Regions from separate parts of the Rummeliibacillus sp. TYF-LIM-RU47 genome, predicted to be linked through region 2. Evidence: a T-box and tRNA genes for the amino acid it is inferred to sense, from the RefSeq annotation. Region 2 holds a T-box; the other holds one or more tRNA genes.
What was found. A T-box is a leader RNA that pairs with one kind of tRNA and senses whether it is charged. The one in region 2 lies ahead of thrS (threonine--tRNA ligase), so its partner is inferred to be a tRNA-Thr.
Positions count from the first base shown of each region.

Region 1: it has a tRNA-Thr gene. The T-box ahead of thrS (threonine--tRNA ligase) is inferred to sense a tRNA for this amino acid. The anticodon was not compared.

Region 1 is NZ_VVIR01000001.1:451,226-461,115, reverse strand. It holds gene F0527_RS02185 (hypothetical protein) at 1-297, shown strand, start outside; gene F0527_RS02180 (O-methyltransferase) at 281-919, shown strand; gene F0527_RS02175 (potassium channel family protein) at 1,081-1,467, shown strand; tRNA gene F0527_RS02170 (tRNA-Thr) at 1,598-1,668, shown strand; gene F0527_RS02165 (hypothetical protein) at 1,894-4,332, opposite strand; gene F0527_RS02160 (DUF2653 family protein) at 5,071-5,361, opposite strand; gene F0527_RS02155 (hypothetical protein) at 5,349-5,828, opposite strand; gene F0527_RS02150 (bifunctional metallophosphatase/5'-nucleotidase) at 5,963-7,705, opposite strand; gene F0527_RS02145 (PaaI family thioesterase) at 7,970-8,356, shown strand; gene F0527_RS02140 (competence protein ComK) at 8,487-9,089, opposite strand; gene F0527_RS02135 (DUF5658 family protein) at 9,400-9,738, opposite strand; gene F0527_RS02130 (hypothetical protein) at 9,861-9,890, opposite strand, start outside.
Region 2 is NZ_VVIR01000001.1:224,354-234,243, forward strand. It holds gene F0527_RS01175 (glucosaminidase domain-containing protein) at 1-1,156, shown strand, start outside; gene F0527_RS01180 (tetratricopeptide repeat protein) at 1,223-1,708, opposite strand; gene F0527_RS01185 (nuclease-related domain-containing protein) at 1,961-2,911, opposite strand; gene thrS (threonine--tRNA ligase) at 3,358-5,271, opposite strand; T-box leader at 5,321-5,545, opposite strand; T-box leader at 5,606-5,829, opposite strand; gene F0527_RS01195 (LLM class flavin-dependent oxidoreductase) at 6,020-7,015, shown strand; gene F0527_RS01200 (S8 family peptidase) at 7,213-8,169, shown strand; gene F0527_RS01205 (hypothetical protein) at 8,166-8,351, shown strand; gene F0527_RS01210 (sigma-70 family RNA polymerase sigma factor) at 8,502-9,119, shown strand; gene F0527_RS01215 (YvrJ family protein) at 9,116-9,274, shown strand; gene F0527_RS01220 (helix-turn-helix domain-containing protein) at 9,278-9,523, shown strand; gene F0527_RS17375 (glutaredoxin family protein) at 9,581-9,718, shown strand.

The sequences.
Region 1 (9,890 bases), 230 kb from region 2:
CATCATGGCGGCGGCCATCATACAAAGGGTCCTAAAACATTTAGGCGCGGAAGAGCAATAGCATTTTTAGAGATACTTCAGCTAAAACGTATGACTATCAAACAGCAACTAGACGAACCCGAATTTGAAACTATTAAGTCAATCTTAATCGGCGAGTTAAAGGCACTCGACATGGTTATCAACGAATTTATACAGCTATTTGATTTAGAAGAAAGTGATGAAATTGTAACCACTGAAGATTCTTCTAAAGAATCTTCAGAAATGATAGGAGATCCAGCAGATGAAATTAATCAATGAATACATCGATAGCCTCTTCGCTCCAACAGATACAGATTTAGAGGACGTGCTGACATCAATTGAAGAAAACGGAATGCGTTCTATCTCCGTATCACCCGGCTCTGGTAAGCTTCTTACAATGCTGGTGTCTTTATCACAAGCTATAGAAGTACTAGAAATTGGAGCACTTGGCGGCTATAGCGGCATATGTTTGGCAAGAGGATTTGGCAGCGAAGGTTATTTAACATCACTCGAATTAGAGGAAAACTATGCTACCCTCGCTCATCAAAATTTAACCAAAGCAGGCTTTGGTAATCAAGTTACCTACTTGACTGGTCCAGCACTAGAAAGCCTCCAAATTCTAAAAGAAAATAATAAACAATATGATTTTTTCTTTATAGATGCAGACAAACTAAATTACATCAACTATTTAAACGCTTGTATCGAGCTTGCCAAAGATGGTGCTATTATTGTCACAGACAATGTCTTAGCTGGCGGGAGTGTTGCAGATTCAAATTCACAGCCTAAACGTTATAGTGAGTTCATGAAAGAGTTCAATAAAACAGTCGCAGAACACTCTCAGTTGCAATCTGTATTAATACCGATCGGCGACGGAATGACGGTTTCACGCGTTATAAAGTAGTTATACAACATGCTGACTGCTAGCAAATGCTATATGCTTTGTGAGCAGTTTTTTCAATTTCTAATCCTGCTTATCCGACTACCCCACCCCTCAACCTAGAAATATTTTCCCTTGCATGATACTGTATTCAATGAATAATAACGAGGAGGAATTCTTTCACTTTGATTTCATTTATCCTAACACTAAAACGACTGCTAGAAGCTTTGTATAAATCATCAAAACATCCTTTATTTTTATCGCTTATTACTACCCTATTTTTCATCATTCTGTCAGGCGTGTTATTTTATACACAAAAAGAAGGCTGGGCCGTTCTAGACGCCATCTATTTCTGCGTTGTGAGCATTATTCCAACCGGCATCGATACCAACCTTTCCCCTGAAACAGCGATAGGAAAAGTATTCACTATGTTCTATCTTATCGTTGGAACAGGCACAATGCTCCTAACACTCATACTTTTGGCCAAATCGACCATCAATAATGATGATGATTTTAAGAAAACCTTTAAAAGTGGAAAGTGGAAACGCGAGGGACAAGAGGAAGAAAAATAATTCATTTCTTCCCAGTTGCATTGGAGAAGAATAAGTCAAGATAATGCTAGGGCATTTTTGAATATCACCTAAATCATGAAATCTGAATTAAGAAAATAAAAGTGCTATACTATTGGTGTAAATAACTGTTGCCGACTTAGTTTAATGGCAAAACGGTGGTCTCGTAATCCACTGATAAGAGTTCGATTCTCTTAGTCGGCATATTAGAAAATCGACAACTTAAATACATGCCACCCCTTCACGTTGAAGGGGTTTTATTTTTTGTAGTTTACTTTGTATTTCCTCAAAATATATATTCACACAAAAAGATAAACACCAATTAACTCTTAGAACTTCTCGAAAGATAAAAAGACCTTATCTACTATGAGATCAAGGTCTTTTTCTTAAACTGTTTACCTATAAACTAGTTCCATGCATTTGAGATAATTATTTAGTAACATTTACAGTGAATTTTACAGGTGTATTGAAAGTAACAACTTTATCATTTGAAAGAGTAATTTCTTGTACATATACGGTCGCAGTACCTTCAGCAAGTTCTCCATCATTCTTTACTACTGTAGAATCAGTTGCAACAAATTTTGTAGATTTAACATTCAATGTTTTTGAAACATCTGTTTCTTTACCGTCTATCAAAACTCTTACATTATTAGATAGTAAATTAGTTAGATTGCCCTTAATTTCTCCTGTTAAAGTGTACCCTTTAAAATCAGCAGTATATTTTGAAGTTGTATCAACTATAGTTACAACTTTAGAAGCTACAGTATTAAGACCAACTTTTACAACAACTGTGAATGTATCCCCAGCTTTAACTTTTTCTTTATTAACAGTTACTGTACCCCCACTTACAGTTACACCTTCGTTATCTGAAACAGATACTGTTGCATCAGAAGTTACATCTTTAACTGTTAAACCCTCAGCATCTGAAGTATATAACTTAGGAGAAAAGCTTAAAGAAGCTTCTTTTAAATCAACTGTCGTTGGAATTTCTTTAGCAACGTAAGAAGTTGCTTCCCCAGAAGGTTTTACAGTTACTGTGAATGTAGCTGATTTTTCACCAGCTACTAATTTTACAGTATATGTGCCAGCAGTTGTCGTACTATCTGTTGCAATATTTACTGTGTACTCACCTGTTTTTTCAGCTACAGATTCCACTTTTACAGTTGGTACATTTACATCTTTAGCAAGTGCTTTACCGTCTTTATCTAAAACTTCCTTGTTCAACTCAGTACTAAAAGCATTACCGTATTGATCTTTAACTGAAACAGCTAAATCTTGTGAATCTGCAGATGTATTAGATAATAATAAAGAAGACTTTTCAGCTTTAATCGAGTCTACTGCTTTTGCAGCGTTTACTTTAATTTCAACTGTTTTAGTATCTACTACTTTGCCATCATTCACTAATGAGATTTTCACAGGAACCACGCCTGTTCCCATAGGTGTAATGGTACCAGTTGTTTTATCAACTACTGCCACACCATTATTTTGTGATTCATATGTGAAATTACCAGCAATTACATTACCTAATTGATCTTTTGCTTGAGCTTTTAAAGAATATCCTGAACCATAAATTGTTGAAGCTGGTTTAGAGAAATCAGGAGTAACACTAGTTGTTACAGTCCAAGCAGAAATTGTTGAAGCTACTGCTTCCTGTGCAGAAATAGTTACTTCAGAGCTTTCAGCTAAAACTTTATCAGCATCTTTAATTACAACTTTCGCTTTGATAGATGAACCTTTAGCAAGGTTAATTACACCTGTTGTTTTATTAATCGCAGTAGACGCTGATTCAAATGATACACCAGTTGTTCCAGGTTGGTATGAAGCAGTAATATCTACTCCGCTTTCGTCTTTAACTTTGTAATCTAGTACTGTATTAGTATCAGCTTGTACAGTTTGATTTGCTACTTCCACTGATGATGGCTTTAATGAACCTATTACTAAATCATTTGTAACATTATCTTCACCTATTTTAGTGTTTACAGTATAGGTAGTATTAGCTGCAAATGCATTATAGAATTCTAAAGTAGCTGATTTTTTATCTTCAGACAATGTAACTGCTTTTACTACGTGTTTTTCACCAGTCGCTTTGTTTACTACTTCGAATGCAGATTTGTCAAGTGAGTCAATTGCTTTGCTAAATGAAACTTTTGCTGATGTAGTATCAATAGCTTTTACAGATTCAACATTTAAAGAAACTACCATACCATCTTTTATTTCAATTTTTTTACCTTCATACTCAAAAGTTCCATTAGCTAGCTCTGCGTCATTGTAAAATTTATCTTCTACTTTTACAAATCCTTTGTTTAAGCGACCTTCATTATATAGAACTGTACCATTTTTATCAGTCTTGTAGCCTTCTGATAATTTACCATTGTAGAACATTAAAGTTGCGTTGTTAGCTGTTTTGTAACCTGATTTAAGGTAGCCGTTATAGTATAGAGATGGATCTTTATCAACATCCCCATATACTTCGTAGCCCTTGTCAAGATAGCCATCTTTGTAAAGGCGTTCACCGTTACCAGCTGTTTTGTAGCCTTTTTTAAGTGATCCATTGTAGAACAACAATTTATTTTCTTTTGCTGTTTTGTAACCTTTTTTAAGTGATCCATTGAAATAAAGTTTGATTGTTTTGCCTGAACCAACTGTTTTGTAGCCAGTTTTCAATTTGCCATTGTAGTAAAGTTTTGAATTATAAACAACATAACCTTTTACAACCTTACCAGTTTTAGCGTTTACTAATTTACCTTTTGATACTTTGTATTTAGAAGCTGCAAATGCGCTTGTTGAACCTGGCACTAAGGCGGCTGTTATGACAGAAGCGCCTAGAGCAACAGCAGCAGCAGTTTTAATAAGTTTATAATTTTTCAAAATTCCCATTCTCCTTTATAGATGAACTATTTTACGGATTACGATACTACGTAATTTTTATAAGTTTTTTTCCAAAATCCTTCAATTCGTAATCCTTAACGACTATATTATCACATTATTTAAATTTGCATAATAGTTTTTTATATTTTTTTATTAAAATACGAATAAAATATGAATAATATATAATTATATCCAATAAATTTATATCATTTTCCAATTTTTATTACTATTATTCTACTTAGTATTATGTATTTTTTTATTATAAATTCCACTAATGTTTAATATTAGATAAAATACTATAAAATTTTTTACATAAAAACATATTTTTAATTTTCATTGGTTTATCTATAAGCTTTATTATTATATTTTCCTTAACAATTTCCTAGTTCTTTTTTATTTTGAAAATAAACTTTTGAACTACAAAGTTCGTCTTTTTTTGGTTTAATACCACTTTATTCGACAAATTTTGACTAACATTCGCTTTTTACTGAATATATTTGTAAAAAAGTAAGTGAAACAACATCTTATTTTTATACTCCTGTTCCCCGCTAGTGTATAGTACTTTTTGTATATACTATTTCTTTATTCCACCACTACAGAGTTTCTACATATAGCAATAAAATGCTTAGTTAATTTCAAACTATATAGTATTACTTTGTATTTCAGATATATAAGACATGAATATAAATTTATTTTTATCCACAATAAAAGCCATCCATAATTGGATGGCTTTATTTCTTATTCTATAACGGCAATCATGCCCTCTTCATCATCAATTTCTAATCGGATGCTTGCTGCATAAGGATCTACGTTCGTTTCTTCCTGTAAGTAGGCGCGGATAGCGGACAACATATTGGCTACACGATACGTATCTTGTCGATTATTATAATATGCATCAGCAGAGTAACCTTCATCGTCATCAAAGCAAAGCTCGATCTCTACATTTTCGGGCATTACATTGATTTGGCGTGCATGGTATACGCATAATGCGTTAATTAATTGGTCTTCTGATAAGACTATTGTTTCCATACATTTCGGTCCTCATCACGTTTTTTGTTGCCGCGGAACATTTGGAAGACTTTCATGATTAACATAATAAGTACCAAGATGGCAATAACATTGATTAATAAACCAAATAAGTTGCCCATTGCACCCATATTGCTAAGCATTCCGCCAAATAAAAGTCCTGCCAGTCCTCCGAGCATCATACCACGCATAAACCCGCCTTTTCGTGGAGTTGAATTAGCAGTTTTTGATTTGTTAGTTTTGTTATTAAAGCTTGAGTTTTTGTTATCTTGTGTATTTCGATTTGTATTGGATTTGTTGTTATTGAAAATAGAATTGTTGGAATTACCGTTTGAATTAAAACCTCTTTTGCCTGATTTGTAACCTCTTGCATCAGCTGTGATGCTGAAATGGTCTGAAACAACAGGCCCTACAGTTGAGAAAGCAAGAGTAGCTGCAAATAAAGCTGCCGCAAGTTTTTTAAATTTCAATTAAATACCCTCCATTAGTGTGTAATTAATATTACTTACTCTTATCTTATCATTTTCCTTACATTATATGAAATGAAACGCTAAGGCAAAAAAAATCCTCCTGCTTTTATGGCAAGAGGATTTTTATTAATATGTTAGTCCACTTTTACATTGCGAACTTCTGTTGGCTCTTCAATTGTTTGTTTACCTTTTAAGTAGTTGATGAATGCATCAGTGTCTACTTCGATTGTTTTATCGTTTGTTGCTGTTGTGAATGCTTTGAAGTTATCGCCACCTGTTGCAATAAAGTCGTTAATTACAACAGAATATGTTTTTGCAGGATCGATTTTTTCACTTGTATCCCCTACAAATACATCTACAACACCTTTTGAGTTGTAAGTATAGTGCAAGCCAGATACTTCTAAGCCATAACCACCTGTGAATTGTTGGTTGATTGCTTCTTTAATATTGGCACCAGTCATGTCTACAACTTTCAAGTAGTTGCCGAATGGTTGAACTGCTTGCGCTTTACCCCATGTAATAACATTTTTGTCTCCGTCTTTAACTGTAGTAAGGTCAGCACGGATACCACCAGAGTTTGTCATAGCAAAGTCAGCATTGTAGCCTAGAGCTTTGGCTTGGCTTAATTGTCCATCTGTTACTAAGTTGCCTACTGGAGAACCGCCTAGTGGATGAGCGACACGGTCTCTTGTAATGGATTCAAATGATGCTGTTGCGATTGGCGCATCAATTTTCTCTTTTACTAAAGATTTTGCTTCATTCACAATGCCATTTACTTTCTTAGATACTTTGTTGCTGTTGATTTGTTCTTCAGTTGGCAAGTAGTTATATTTTACAATACCAGATGGTGTTTTAATAAAGTCTTTTGTCTTTTTGCTAATTTTACCTGTTACAACTGAGTAAGCTTTACCAAACGATTTTGCCTCAATAATGCGTGTATTTTTGTAAACGCCATTTGCAAAGTTATGATCATGGCCGCCGATTACTACGTCTACAGAGTGTTTCGAATCGATTTTTTCAAGCTCTTTCAGCATATCCACTGTTTGGCCTAAAATTTTCTCTTTTCCTTGTGTTTCAATTGATGTGTCTGCATCTGTGTTATAGGCACCAGAGTGTGCAACTACAACGATTGCATTTACACCTTGTTTACGTAAAACTTTTGAATATTTCGCGATTGCTTTTGCTGGATTTACCACTTCGATATTCTCAACGTGTTTAGATAGTACTACTGTTTTAATGTCTGGTGTAACGACACCGATAAATCCAACTTTAACTCCACCATATTTTTTCACTGTATAAGGTTTGAAGCCACTAAGGATTTTTTTAGATTTTTTATCCACAATGTTGGAAGTTAGGATTTCCATATTGCTTTTAGTCAATTTATAGTCTTTTACTAATTCATAGTTTTGTGTTGCTTCGGTCGGTGCAAGGCCGTTTAAAATTCGTTTGAATTCATCGATTCCCTCATCAAATTCATGGTTACCTAGTGCTCCAACAGTAAATTTAATTGCATTGGCTGCATTCATTGTTGGCTCGTCTTGAAGTAAGCTTGAATAAGATGGACTTCCGCCTACTAAGTCGCCTGCACTAATTCTGTAAGTATTCGCTGCGGCTGTTTTCAGTTTGTACTTCTTAGCAAATGCTGCCTTTTCTTGCTCAAAGTGATAAGCAAGAGCTGGTGCTCCCCCGATTGGTGTACCATCTGTAGCTTTATAACTCTCTCCGATATTACCATGCATATCATTGATAGATAGAAACTGTACTGGCACAGTTGTTGGTGCTTTTGGTTTTGCTGGCGTTGTTTTGGCAAAAGCTGACATAGGCGTCATTAATAATGCAGCAGCCCCTAATGTTGCGACGATTTTTGTTTTAAACACTCTCTACACTCTCCCATTTTATATGTAAGTTTGTTTCTTCTTCATTGTATAGTCTGCTATATAACAATACAATACTCAAAATTAAAAATAATATAATAATAGTATGTAAGACTATTCAGATAATACTATATCATTATTTCCAATGAATGAAAGCGCTTTTTTATTAAAAATTTTGAAGAATTTTGCCTAAATATGATATAATTACGTAGAACTTATAGTTAGATGTGCCTGTTAAAATTTGGGGAGGAATTTATTTTGACAACAATGAAATCTGTTCAACAACGTTTTGAAGAAAGTCCTTTTTGGCAAACACTTGGACTTGAATATATACATGCTGAAGATGGAATTGCCGAAATTGCCTTTGACTATAAAAAAGACTTAAACAATGTGGTGGGTACAATGCACGGCGGTGTCTTCATGTCAGCGCTTGATACGGTTATGGGCATTGCAACACATACGCTTGGTTTTAAAGATGTAATTACTATTCAACTAGAAACGCGTTTTTTAAAGCCGGTTACTCACGGTCGTGTGAAAGGGCTAGCGCGTATCATATCGCAAACTCGTTCAACAACCATTGTAGAAGGCCGTCTCTATGACGAAGAAGATGAACTCGTTGGATTTGCGACAGGTACATTTAAAGGTAGTAATTAAGGATAGAGATGCCCACTCTTTTAAGAGATTGGGCATCTTTTTATATGTCTCTATTGTAGGTAAAGAGGCGCCTACATACTTTACCATTCTGGCTTTTGTGCTTGTCTCCCTCTCTATTCTGCTAGTAATACTAAGGTACTAAGTTGCCTTCGCCTTCATCGTCACCTTTAACCTTTTGATTTGTTTTTCTATTAATTTGATAGTTGATGCTATTCTCTTCTTTAATAATCTCGTATTTTGCATAGTTTCTCTTTTCTTTTGGAGGAATTCGCATATAAAACGTATAGTATTCTATTTGCGCTTTTAATGCGCATGCACGATTCATTCTCCGTTCAAATGTACTTACTGTAATATCCATTATTAATTCGGTTCCACTAGTAAAAGTAATAATAGTGCCTAAGCTACCGTATGCACTGTACCTTTTTATATGGTTAAGTGCTAACCATATGCAGCCATCTTTCTTTGGCGAAAAAACGGGAAACCAGACTCTTTCATTAATAGTGACCGGATGCATTTTAACTTTACCAAGAATATGCTTTGTCCCTTGTCCTGCGCCTGTTAAGCTAGAGCCTGAAAATTTTAAATTGGCATCCATAATTTCGATTGGATTTAAACCGCTTAGTGTAACTCCCCCCAACTCCATAATTTTAGTTTTTACCTTCCCTGTCGCATTTTCGTAAAATGGGATAAGTGCAAGCGTTTCAATAGATAAAGCGTAAACATGTTTAATCAATTCATTTCCCTCCTCATTAATAAAATAAAAGCGATAAAACAAAATTCCCCGCCATCAAATCAAACATAATTTGTAAATTCGACATAAATCAGGATAATTTTATATTATATTATTACTATTAAAACCCAGTGTCAAATAAACATATTTTCCTATTAAATTCACTATAAAATCCCTTTTTTCTCTCAAAAACCTGTTAATTAGCGGTTTTGTTATTTTACACTGTTAAAAGCTGATTAACTTTTTTCATTACTTTCTTAACTTAAACGGCCTAAATTACGTTAATTTTAACCATACTAAAGGTTAAAATTATTTAAATAGAAAGCGCCAATACACTCACAATCCAACTAATATGCATAAGAAAAACAATACTATAGATAACAAGCGCTGCTCTTAAAAATAGATTTACCAATAAAGTAGCCCTCATCTTACTTAGAATAACAATGAGAGCTACAGGCAAAGCTAATTTCATTAAATAAAAGGCTATTTTACTCGAGCTATATATCCAATTCATTAAAGGATTGGCTTCTCCAATAATATGAGTGCGTAAGCCTATGTCTGTTAAAATTGTATCTAACAAGCATAATATAAATAATATATAAACATTCATAAATTGCCTTTTACTAGCTGGCTGTGTTATAGATTGCTCCACTAAAACTCCTCCTATATTGCCAATGTTGAATAAGTCTAAGGCAAATAGAAAGGTTTTTATTCACATACCAAAAAGGACTGGCCAGAAAAATTCTGTGCCAGCCCTTCTACTTTTATATTAAATTACATCCATGGATGGCCTGGGTTCCATTG
Region 2 (9,890 bases):
CACTGCTAAAAAGGTAGAAGTGGTAAACGGCAAAACGTACTACCAAGGATCGATCGGCGGTAAAACAGTTTGGATCAATCTTGAACAAGCAGGCAATAACTATATAGCAGAAAACTTGCGCAAAACATCAAACATCACACAGAGTGAAATGCAAAATTACTTAATTAAGAAAAAAGGTGCTGCGATCACTTCCGCTACTCTTTACAAAATGATTCCGGCTTTCTTGGAAATTCAAAAAGAGTATGGCATTAACGCACAATTTATGTTTGCGCATGCTATCGTTGAGACAGGGTGGGGAAGCTCGCAAATCTCTCAATACAAAAACAACTTCTTTGGCTATCAAGCATATGATTCTGCGCCATTTACATGTGCGCTATACTTCCCTTCAGGAAAAGAAGGTCTTGCTTATTATGCAGAAAAAATTTACCAAAATTATTTGAGAGTTGGCGGCGTCTATAATAATGGTGTTAATGTGGCGGGCATGAATGTTCGCTACGCGACAGATAAAAACTGGGGACGCACCATTACACGCATTATGGAAGAAATGAAGCCATACAACTCTAGCTATTATGCTGCACAGCCAATCAGCACAATAGTACCGGCGCCAGTAAATAAAACATACGATCATATTATTCCTGCCAATATGCCACAGCCAAGTATCTTTAAAACATTTGATAAAGGCATTAAGGCAACAACGAATGCATCGACGAAAGTTTATTCAATGCCGTATGCACAGCCAGCACGTCAACTTGGCACATTAGCAAGTGGCAAGAGCATTACACTGCTTGGCCATAATTCAGATGTGAAGGACATTAAAGACAGCAGCGGCAAATTTAAAGCACGCTGGTTCCGCATTCAATATACAGATGCTAACGGACAAGCTACGGACCAAGCATGGGTAAGCAGCGAAAGCCTCGATATCCAAAACCTAGCTGTCACAAACGGAGACGGCTGCAACGTCCGCGACAAACCAACAACAAAAGACTCAAAAATCTTAACAAAATTAAATGACGAAACGTATTTCAAACTCGTCTTAGACAGCAAAAACAAACCTGTCACAGAAAAAGACGAAAGTAACACAACATGGTATAAACTTTATATTCCGGGTACCGATACCACAGCTTGGATTAGCTCTACTATTATTACGAAGTTTTAGAAAGAACTCCGCCTATGAAAGGCGGAGTTTTTTTATGTTTTAAAATGCTAAAAGGATGGCAATTGTTTACTTCCAAATCCGATCTAATTGGCCAGCATATAATTCAATAGCTTTTTTGTAACTAAGAATTTCTTTATCATTAGTCGTCTGTATTAAACACTTTAATAATATCTCCATTGCCTGGCTATGTTCATTTAAATTATATAGCGTCATAGAATAGAAAGTTTTGAGTACCTGACTAGTTAGGAAAGCTTCGATTCCCTGTAGAAAGACATCTTTGGATTTTTCATATTCTCCTAAGGTTCTATAGGAGCTGCCTAAGCCTATGTATGCTTCTTCTAAATCCTTTGAAGGTAACCCCAACTGAATAGCTTTTTCATAGTAAGGAATAGCATTCACTTCGTCACCTAAAAGGTCAAAACTCCAAGCGCATTGATAGCTTAAGACAGCATCGTCAGGATATGTCATTACGAGTTTTAAAAGAAGTTCATTAGATGCTTTATACTCTCCACTTTTTCTTAAATCTAATGCTTTATTCAAATCAGTTTCCATTTGACCCTCCGAATAATTTGGCTTCATTCTCTTGATTAGTATTATATAGCAATTCAGAAAGTTAACACATTTAAAATTTACTGCCGTTGCCTGCAATTTTACAACCGCTGCTAAAGCTTTTACAGACGCTCCCATCCGATTTACCACCGCTCTTCATTAGTTAACTCACGAAATTGAGCAATTTAAGTCCTAAGCTGCTCCTAAATAGAGGTAGTATTTCGAGCAAAATCAAATTAGCAACGCGCAAGAAGATCATTGATAAGTAGGTATATAGCGCGCATCTTTATACTTACCTATCTTCTGAAGCTTCATCTGACTTAATAAGCGGTAGGCTTGCCGAGAATTCGCTAAGCCTAAATATTGATAGCATTCCAAACTTGAAATAGAGGGATCAATCAATGAAAAATAGTCATAGATAGCCTGGACATGAGCATCGCGACTTGTGTGATGGCAATAGGGACAGTACCAATGCATATTTATTCTTCGCATTTGCAATTTACGGCAGTTAGGACAAGCTACACCGTTCAAAACGTCCTTTCTAGAAAGGTTATACCTCTGCAATAATGGATAAGGATTATAATCAGTATGCTGTTTCAATAAGGATTGGACGAGTTTTTCTAGCTGCAGGGGTGACAATGGCTCTTTTTGTACCGGTATATTTCGAATATAGGGTTTAATATCATTTTTCAAAAGAATAGTATTAGCTGATGAAGTTAGTTCAATGTAGCTTGAGGAAAAAGGAAAAACTATCGCGCCGTAAATGGGGAGATTGATATAATTGTGTAAAAAGAATACTTGAAGTTGGTGGGTGTATTCTTCCAGTTGGGGTTCTGGACTAGGAAATGCATGTGTTTCACCTGTTGATAAATGGCGCACCAATTGTCGAGGATTTTGTCTTAATTCTATCGTTCCTTTGATATTCTTTACCTCAAACACAACTGCAAAATTTGTAGTTAACAGCAAAATATCTATTTGTATTTTAGATTCCAATACAAGAGATAAGTTATGAAATACATAATACTTTTCAGGTGAATGCAACTGACCAAGAGTATCAACTATAATTTTCTCTCCTAAATCGCCAGCTTCTATATTTCTCCATTGCCTCTCCAATTCCTGTTTCAAAGGATGAGTCGCTGATAACCGATCACTCAGTTTTCGCAAGGAATCTAAATAATGGGTGGGTGCAAAAGGTTTAATCAACATAAAAATCACTCCCAAACTCAATTGTTTAAACGAGTATATAATATGAAGAAACCTGTGTAAAATGGCTGACAATATTACAAACATCAAATAAATATACACAAAAGAAAAGCATACTTGTAAAATATAGTGAATGCTAAATTATGGCCAACTATTGCAGTTGAAAATTTATTATGCAAATATCGACTAATAGCCACAATGCCTAGCTTCAATGCTTACCATCGTTCTCTGTTGATTTACCATCACTGAGGACACATTTACTACCGTTCATACTCATTTAACAACCGCCCTCTAGAAGTTTACTCCCCAAAAAGTACAATTTAAGTCCCGAAGATACTCGCCCGTTCAGCAATCATGGGATCGCTTTGGAAAAGAAATGGCTGTCATTAAAAATATAAATAAGTAAATTAACAAGGGGAGGACCAATATTAGGTTCTCCCTTGTTTGTTTTAAATGCTGCGTTCATTTATTTGCTTTACAATATTCTCTTTAAAATCCTTAAACGGCATACTGATTGATTGTTTTTCGCCGTGCTTTCGAACATTTACTGCGTTTTCTTTTAACTCTTCTTCACCAAGCACAATAATATAAGGAATCTTTTGCATCTGTGCTCTTCTTATTTTATAGCCTAATTTTTCTTCGTCTTCATCAATTTTAACTCGTACTCCTAATTGTCTTAGCTGAGATTGGATTTTTAAGCAATAATCTAGGTGCACCTGAGAAACGGGGACAATTTGTACCTGTGTAGGAGCGAGCCAAACAGGGAAGGCTCCTGCAAAATGTTCAATTAAAATGCCTAAGAAACGATCGATGGAACCGAATACTGCGCGATGAATGACCACCGGACGAGCTTTTTCATTTTGTTTGTCTATATATGTTAAATCAAACTTCTCTGGTAGCTGGAAGTCGAGCTGTACTGTAGCACATTGATGGCTGCGTTGAATGGCATCTTTAATGTGAATATCAATTTTGGGACCATAAAACGCACCATCACCCTCATTGATTTTGTAAGGGTACCCCAAGTTATTTAGTACGTTTTCTAAAGCTGTTTCAGCACGATTCCAAAGTTCCTCGCTTCCCATTGAATCTTCTGGGCGTGTTGATAATTCTATTTCGTATTCAAACCCGAATACTTTATACACATGGTCGATGATCTTTAATGCAAGAGTAATTTCGTCTTCAATCTGTTCTGGTGTAACGAAAATATGAGCATCGTCCTGGCAAAATGATCTAACGCGTAATAATCCATTTAAAGCACCGCTGAATTCATGTCGATGAACTTGCCCGAATTCCGCCATGCGAATAGGCAAATCACGATAGGAATGTCGTTCATTTTTGAAAATGAGCATATGTCCAGGACAGTTCATCGGTTTTAAGGCAAAGCTTTGTTCATCAACCTGTGTAAAGTACATGTTTTCTTTGTAGTGATCCCAGTGACCGGATTGCTCCCACAATCTCTGATTCATCATGAGTGGAGTCCGCACCTCTTTATAATCATACTCAGCCTGTAAATTTCGTAAAAAGGACTCGAGCTCATTCCGTATAATCTGGCCATTTGCCAAATAGAAAGGCATGCCGGGTGCTTCCTCTGAGAACATGAATAACTCAAGCTCTTTTCCAAGTTTACGGTGATTTCGCTTTTCTGCTTCTTCTAGAAAGACGAAATAGTCACGTAGCTCATCCTTTGTTGCAAAAGCGACACCATAGATGCGTTGAAGCATTTTATTATTACTATCGCCTCGCCAATATGCCCCAGACACTTTTGTTAATTTAAAATGCTGGATCTTACCTGTAGAAGGTATATGGGGACCCCGGCATAAATCATAAAAGTCACCCTGTTCATAAACAGTAACTGTTTCATCCTGTGGAATGTCTTCTAACAACTCAAGTTTTAATGGATCATGCGCAAATAATTGCTTAGCTTTCTCGCGTGAAACTTCCTTTCGATTTATCTGCACGTTTTCATTAATGATTTGTTTCATGACCTTTTCTATTTGAGGTAAATCACTTGGAGTGATAGGGGAATCCAGCTCCACATCATAATAAAAACCATCTTCAATGACAGGACCAATTCCAAAATGAATAGAAGGATATATGCGTTTTAATGCGTGCGCCAATAAGTGGGCTGTTGAATGGCGAACCACTGCTATTCCTTCTTTTGAAGCTGCATCATATAAGGAAATCTGTGCATCTTCTGTAATCGGACGTGCTACATCTGTAGGTATCCCATTTACATAACCGACAATTGTCTTTTTAGAAAGACTGGGGCTAATGGAGTTGGCAATATCTGTTAGTGTTAGGCCTCGTTCGTATTGCTGTTGTTTGCCATCTGGAAATTGAATTTGTATAAATTGATCATTCATCATGTTAAACACTCCTATTTTTATAATAAAAAAACACACGCATCCCTAAACAAGGGACGAGTGTGTTGTTAACCCGTGGTTCCACCCAACTTTCCATACGCTAAAGAATAGCCTATGGCTCTGGTGCTGTAACGTAGCATAGACGGTATTGGATACTACATTCCCCAATACAGCTCAAAGGTGGTAAATTATTTTCCTAAGCTAGGAAGATTTCAGCAAAACTTCCCTCTCTGTAAACCGTAAAAATAATTCCTGTCCTTATCATCGCTTTTGAATTTTTCATGCCAATCAATGGAATCCTCCGTTAAATACAAAAAAACGCACGCATCCCTAATAAAGGGACGAGTACGTTTTAACCCGTGGTTCCACCCAACTTCCCATAAGTTAGAAAACAACTTATGGCTTTGGTGCTGTAACGTAGCATAGACGGTACCGGATACTAGATTCCCCGATACAGCTCAAAGGTGGTAAATTACTCTCCTGCGTTAGGAAGATTTCAGCAAAACTTCCCTCTCTGTAAACCGTAAAAGTGATTCATGTCCTTATCAGTGCTTCTTTAGAATTAAAATTATTATATATATTATGATAAGTAGAACTATTTAGCAACACCTATTTTAATTATGAACAATTTATTATCTTAACCTCCTCACCAATCCAATCATTTTACATCCCCTTAAACTTCCGCTAGCATTATGACGTATAAATATCACATTTACACAGATAGATGAAAAAAGGAAGGATGAGTAACATGAGACTCTCTATTCTAGATCAAGCGCCGATTCCAAAAGGGGCTAAACCGGCACAGGCTTTAAAAAACAGCGAAACATTGGCGATTCTTGGCGAAGAGCTAGGCTATCACCGTATGTGGATGGCAGAGCATCATAACGGGCAATCGCTTGCAAGCTCTGCGCCTGAAGTAACAGCGGCTCACTTGGCTGCTAAAACAAACCGTATTCGTATCGGCACAGGCGGCATCATGATGATGCATTACTCACCATTAAAAGTAGCGGAAGTGTTCAAAACATTAAGCGCACTGTCACCTGGCCGCATCGACTTTGGCGTTGGACGCGCACCAGGCGGGGATACTTATGCTATTTATGCGATGGCAAAAGGTAAACGACCTGAGATGACGGATCAATATAAAGAAATTGAAACAACCCTTAAGTTAATGAACGATCAAAAATCAGGCATTTCTGTCTATGATTCAGTCGTGGCGACACCAGCGCAAGTGGAACTTCCTGAAGCATGGTTATTAGGCTCGACTGGTAATAGTGCCGTACGAGCAGGTCGCATGGGTATGGGTTACTCCTTTGCTCAATTCTTCAATGGCGGGATGACAAGAGAAATCTTCGACACATATCGCGCTAATTTCGAGCCTTCATACTTTATGGAAACACCAGAAATTTTGGTGACATATGCGACAACTGTAGCGGAAACAAAAGAAGAAGCAGAATTTTTAGCGATGCCGATTGATATTTCTAGACTACAGCTGATGCAAGGTAATTTAATTCAAACCTTGTCACCAGAAGAAGCAAAAGATTATCCATTAACTGAAATGGACAAAATGATGATTGAAGAAAACCGCAAATTGCATCTAGTCGGAACACCGAAGGAAGTAGGCGATATTATTCGCCGAGACCAAGAGCAATACGGTTTTGACGAAGCGATGTTCAATTGCAACCAATTCAGCATCGAAAGCCGAAAACAAAGCTACACACTATTAGCAAAAGAATTATTGGATTAATTTATATCCACAGCAGAAGCAGGGCAAATATGAATAAAATAAGAAACCAGAAGCGCTGATTAAGTCAGTTCTTCTGGTTTTTTTGTGTTTAAGTAATCTGTAAATGCTCTAATTATTAAAATTATTGGATAGAAAGGTTGTAGAATACCTTACTCATATTTCTTTATTCTACAAAAGCTAATAAAAGGAGTCTTTCTATGGAAGATACAGAAGTTAAATTAATACCGGATGAAGCATTAGTTTCTATGAGTAATATGGAAGAAGTTATCCCAACGAACATTCTAGAAATAGGTGCTCAAACAAAATGGAAAAAGGGGTTTTCTGGGCAAGAGGTAGTCATTGCTGTTATAGATACGGGTTGTGATAGTAGTCACCCAGATTTATCTGAAGCGATAATTGATGGCTATAATTTTACGACTGAGCATTATGGGAATCCTGAAAATTATAATGATACGAACGGTCACGGTACCCATGCGGCAGGTGTGATAGCAGCTGCGCAAAATAATAAGGGAGTTATAGGTATATCATTCAAATCCAAATTATTAATTTTAAAAGTACTAAATTCTGTTGGCGGTGGATCTATTGATAATCTAATTAAGTCTCTTGACTATGCTTCAAATTGGCGTGGACCAAATAATGAAAGAGTTAGAATCATATCTCTATCACTTGGTACAAAGCAATCTTCGACGGAGCTCCACAACGCTGTAAAGAGAGCGATAAATAATGGAATATCAGTTGTAGTAGCTTCAGGAAATGATGGTGATGGAGAATTTAGTACGAATGAATATCGATATCCAGGAGCTTATGAAGAAGTGATTGAGGTTGGGGCAATTGATCAGAATCAAAAAATAGCACATTTCTCAAATACAAATGAGTATGTTGATCTCTATGCTCCTGGAGTTAATGTGTATTCAACATTTCTAAATCAACAATATGCGATTTTATCAGGTACTTCAATGGCTGTACCACATGTAGCAGGAGCGTTAGGTTTACTGATTGAAGAGCATGAATATAAACAAAATAAAAGGTTAAGTGAACAAGAAATTTATGACATTCTAATGCTACATACAGAGAATAGAGAATTAAATAATCATAATATAAATATTTTATCTTTATCTAAAAAACCTTTTAAAAGAAAGGAGGAAATCAGATGAATGATTCCTTAACAATTAAAGAATTGTTTGTTAAATGCTATTGTGAATCTAGGAAAACACAAGCATACTTAACACAGTGCTTGGATAAATGCCCAGAAGAGGAGAGAGAATACTTAATAGAGCTTGTAGAAAAAACAGCCTCAACCTCTAAAAAAATAAAAGAATTTTACGAAAAGCATTAGATTTTATTGTAAAAAATGGTATAATTAAAAAGTAAATATTCAGACAAAAAGTAGAATAAACCTATTTATGACTATACATTGCTAGTCATTTTTTTACAACCAAAAATAGAACATACATTCTCTTTTTGTGTAGGTGTGGAGGTAATTATTATGGAATTTAACATGACAGAAGGATATTGTACGGATGCCCTTCAAAAGTTCAAGTTGGATAATGAGGAGTTTTTAAAAAATAATATTGTTCTTTCCTTTCTTAAAAATAAGGACCATGAGGATTTATTTGTTACTGCTATATGTAATCCAACTATTGAAAATGAGAAAAAATTAGACAATGCCTTTAGGAAGTTTTATTTTCATATTCGGTTTATTTCTTTTATCTCAACAGCTATATATTTTAATGCAGTCAACTTCGATAAAAAACATAGAAAGATTCAACAACGACACCCTCTAACTGTTGATAGACCTTTAGGAAATGATGAAGATGGCACCTTTAAGGATTTAATTACTGATGAAAAAGCCCAAATTCATATTGATCATATTATACAAAAAGAAAGCATTTTGGATTATCTCGAAGATCCACAGTTATGCTCAGCGGTTGAGAAGTTAACGGAAAAGCAAAAGGAAATAATCAATTTAGCATTCGTAAACGGACTCTCAGACACCCAAATTGGGAAGATACTGAACAAATCTCAGCAATCTGTTTCTAAGACTAGAAAAAAAGCAATTCAGAATATAATACAGTCTTTAAAAGGAGGGAAAAATAGCAAATGACAGAAATCCCTGAATGGATTGTTATTTTAGGGAACTTTGGGTTTCCTATAGCCATAACAATGTACTTATTCGTTCGTTTTGAAAAGAAAATAGAAAATTTAGAAGCAGCTATAACAGAACTAGGACAAGTTATTAAAGAAACAAGGAGGAATTAATAGATGACAGTATTCTTATATGAGTTAGTAAAAGAATCACAAGAAAGCAAACATGCAATGCAATCATTAATTGATTTATTTGAACCTAAATTAAAAAAATCTCTTTCGCTTACAAGCTATGAAAATCGAGAAGATTTAGCACAAGAATTAAAATATACACTTATTAAATATATTCATGGATATCAAGTAGAGGAAACACCGGGGTTTTATGATTTGAAAAGAAAAATAGAAAATAAAAGAGCTATGTGAAGAGCTTTAAATTATATGTAATCATAATTTCTATAATAAAACGGAGGGAAATTTTGTATGGAAATCATCGTCTATACTCAACCAAATTGTATATATTGCGAAAATCTCGTAAGCTTTCTTGAAGAAAAGAAAGTGAATTATAAAGAGATAAATATCCATAAAAGTTTGAGGTGTACGAAGAATTCAGTCAACTAGGAGGGAGAGCTACACCTTATATTATTAAAAAAATAAATAATAAAATTGTTTCAAAGATTGTAGGATTTAATAAAAAAGAGATAAGAACTGAACTTAATATTTCTTAATTTAAATTTTAGCAGGTAGAAAATTTATTTCTATCTGCTTTTTTCTATATAAAAGGGTTGTTATT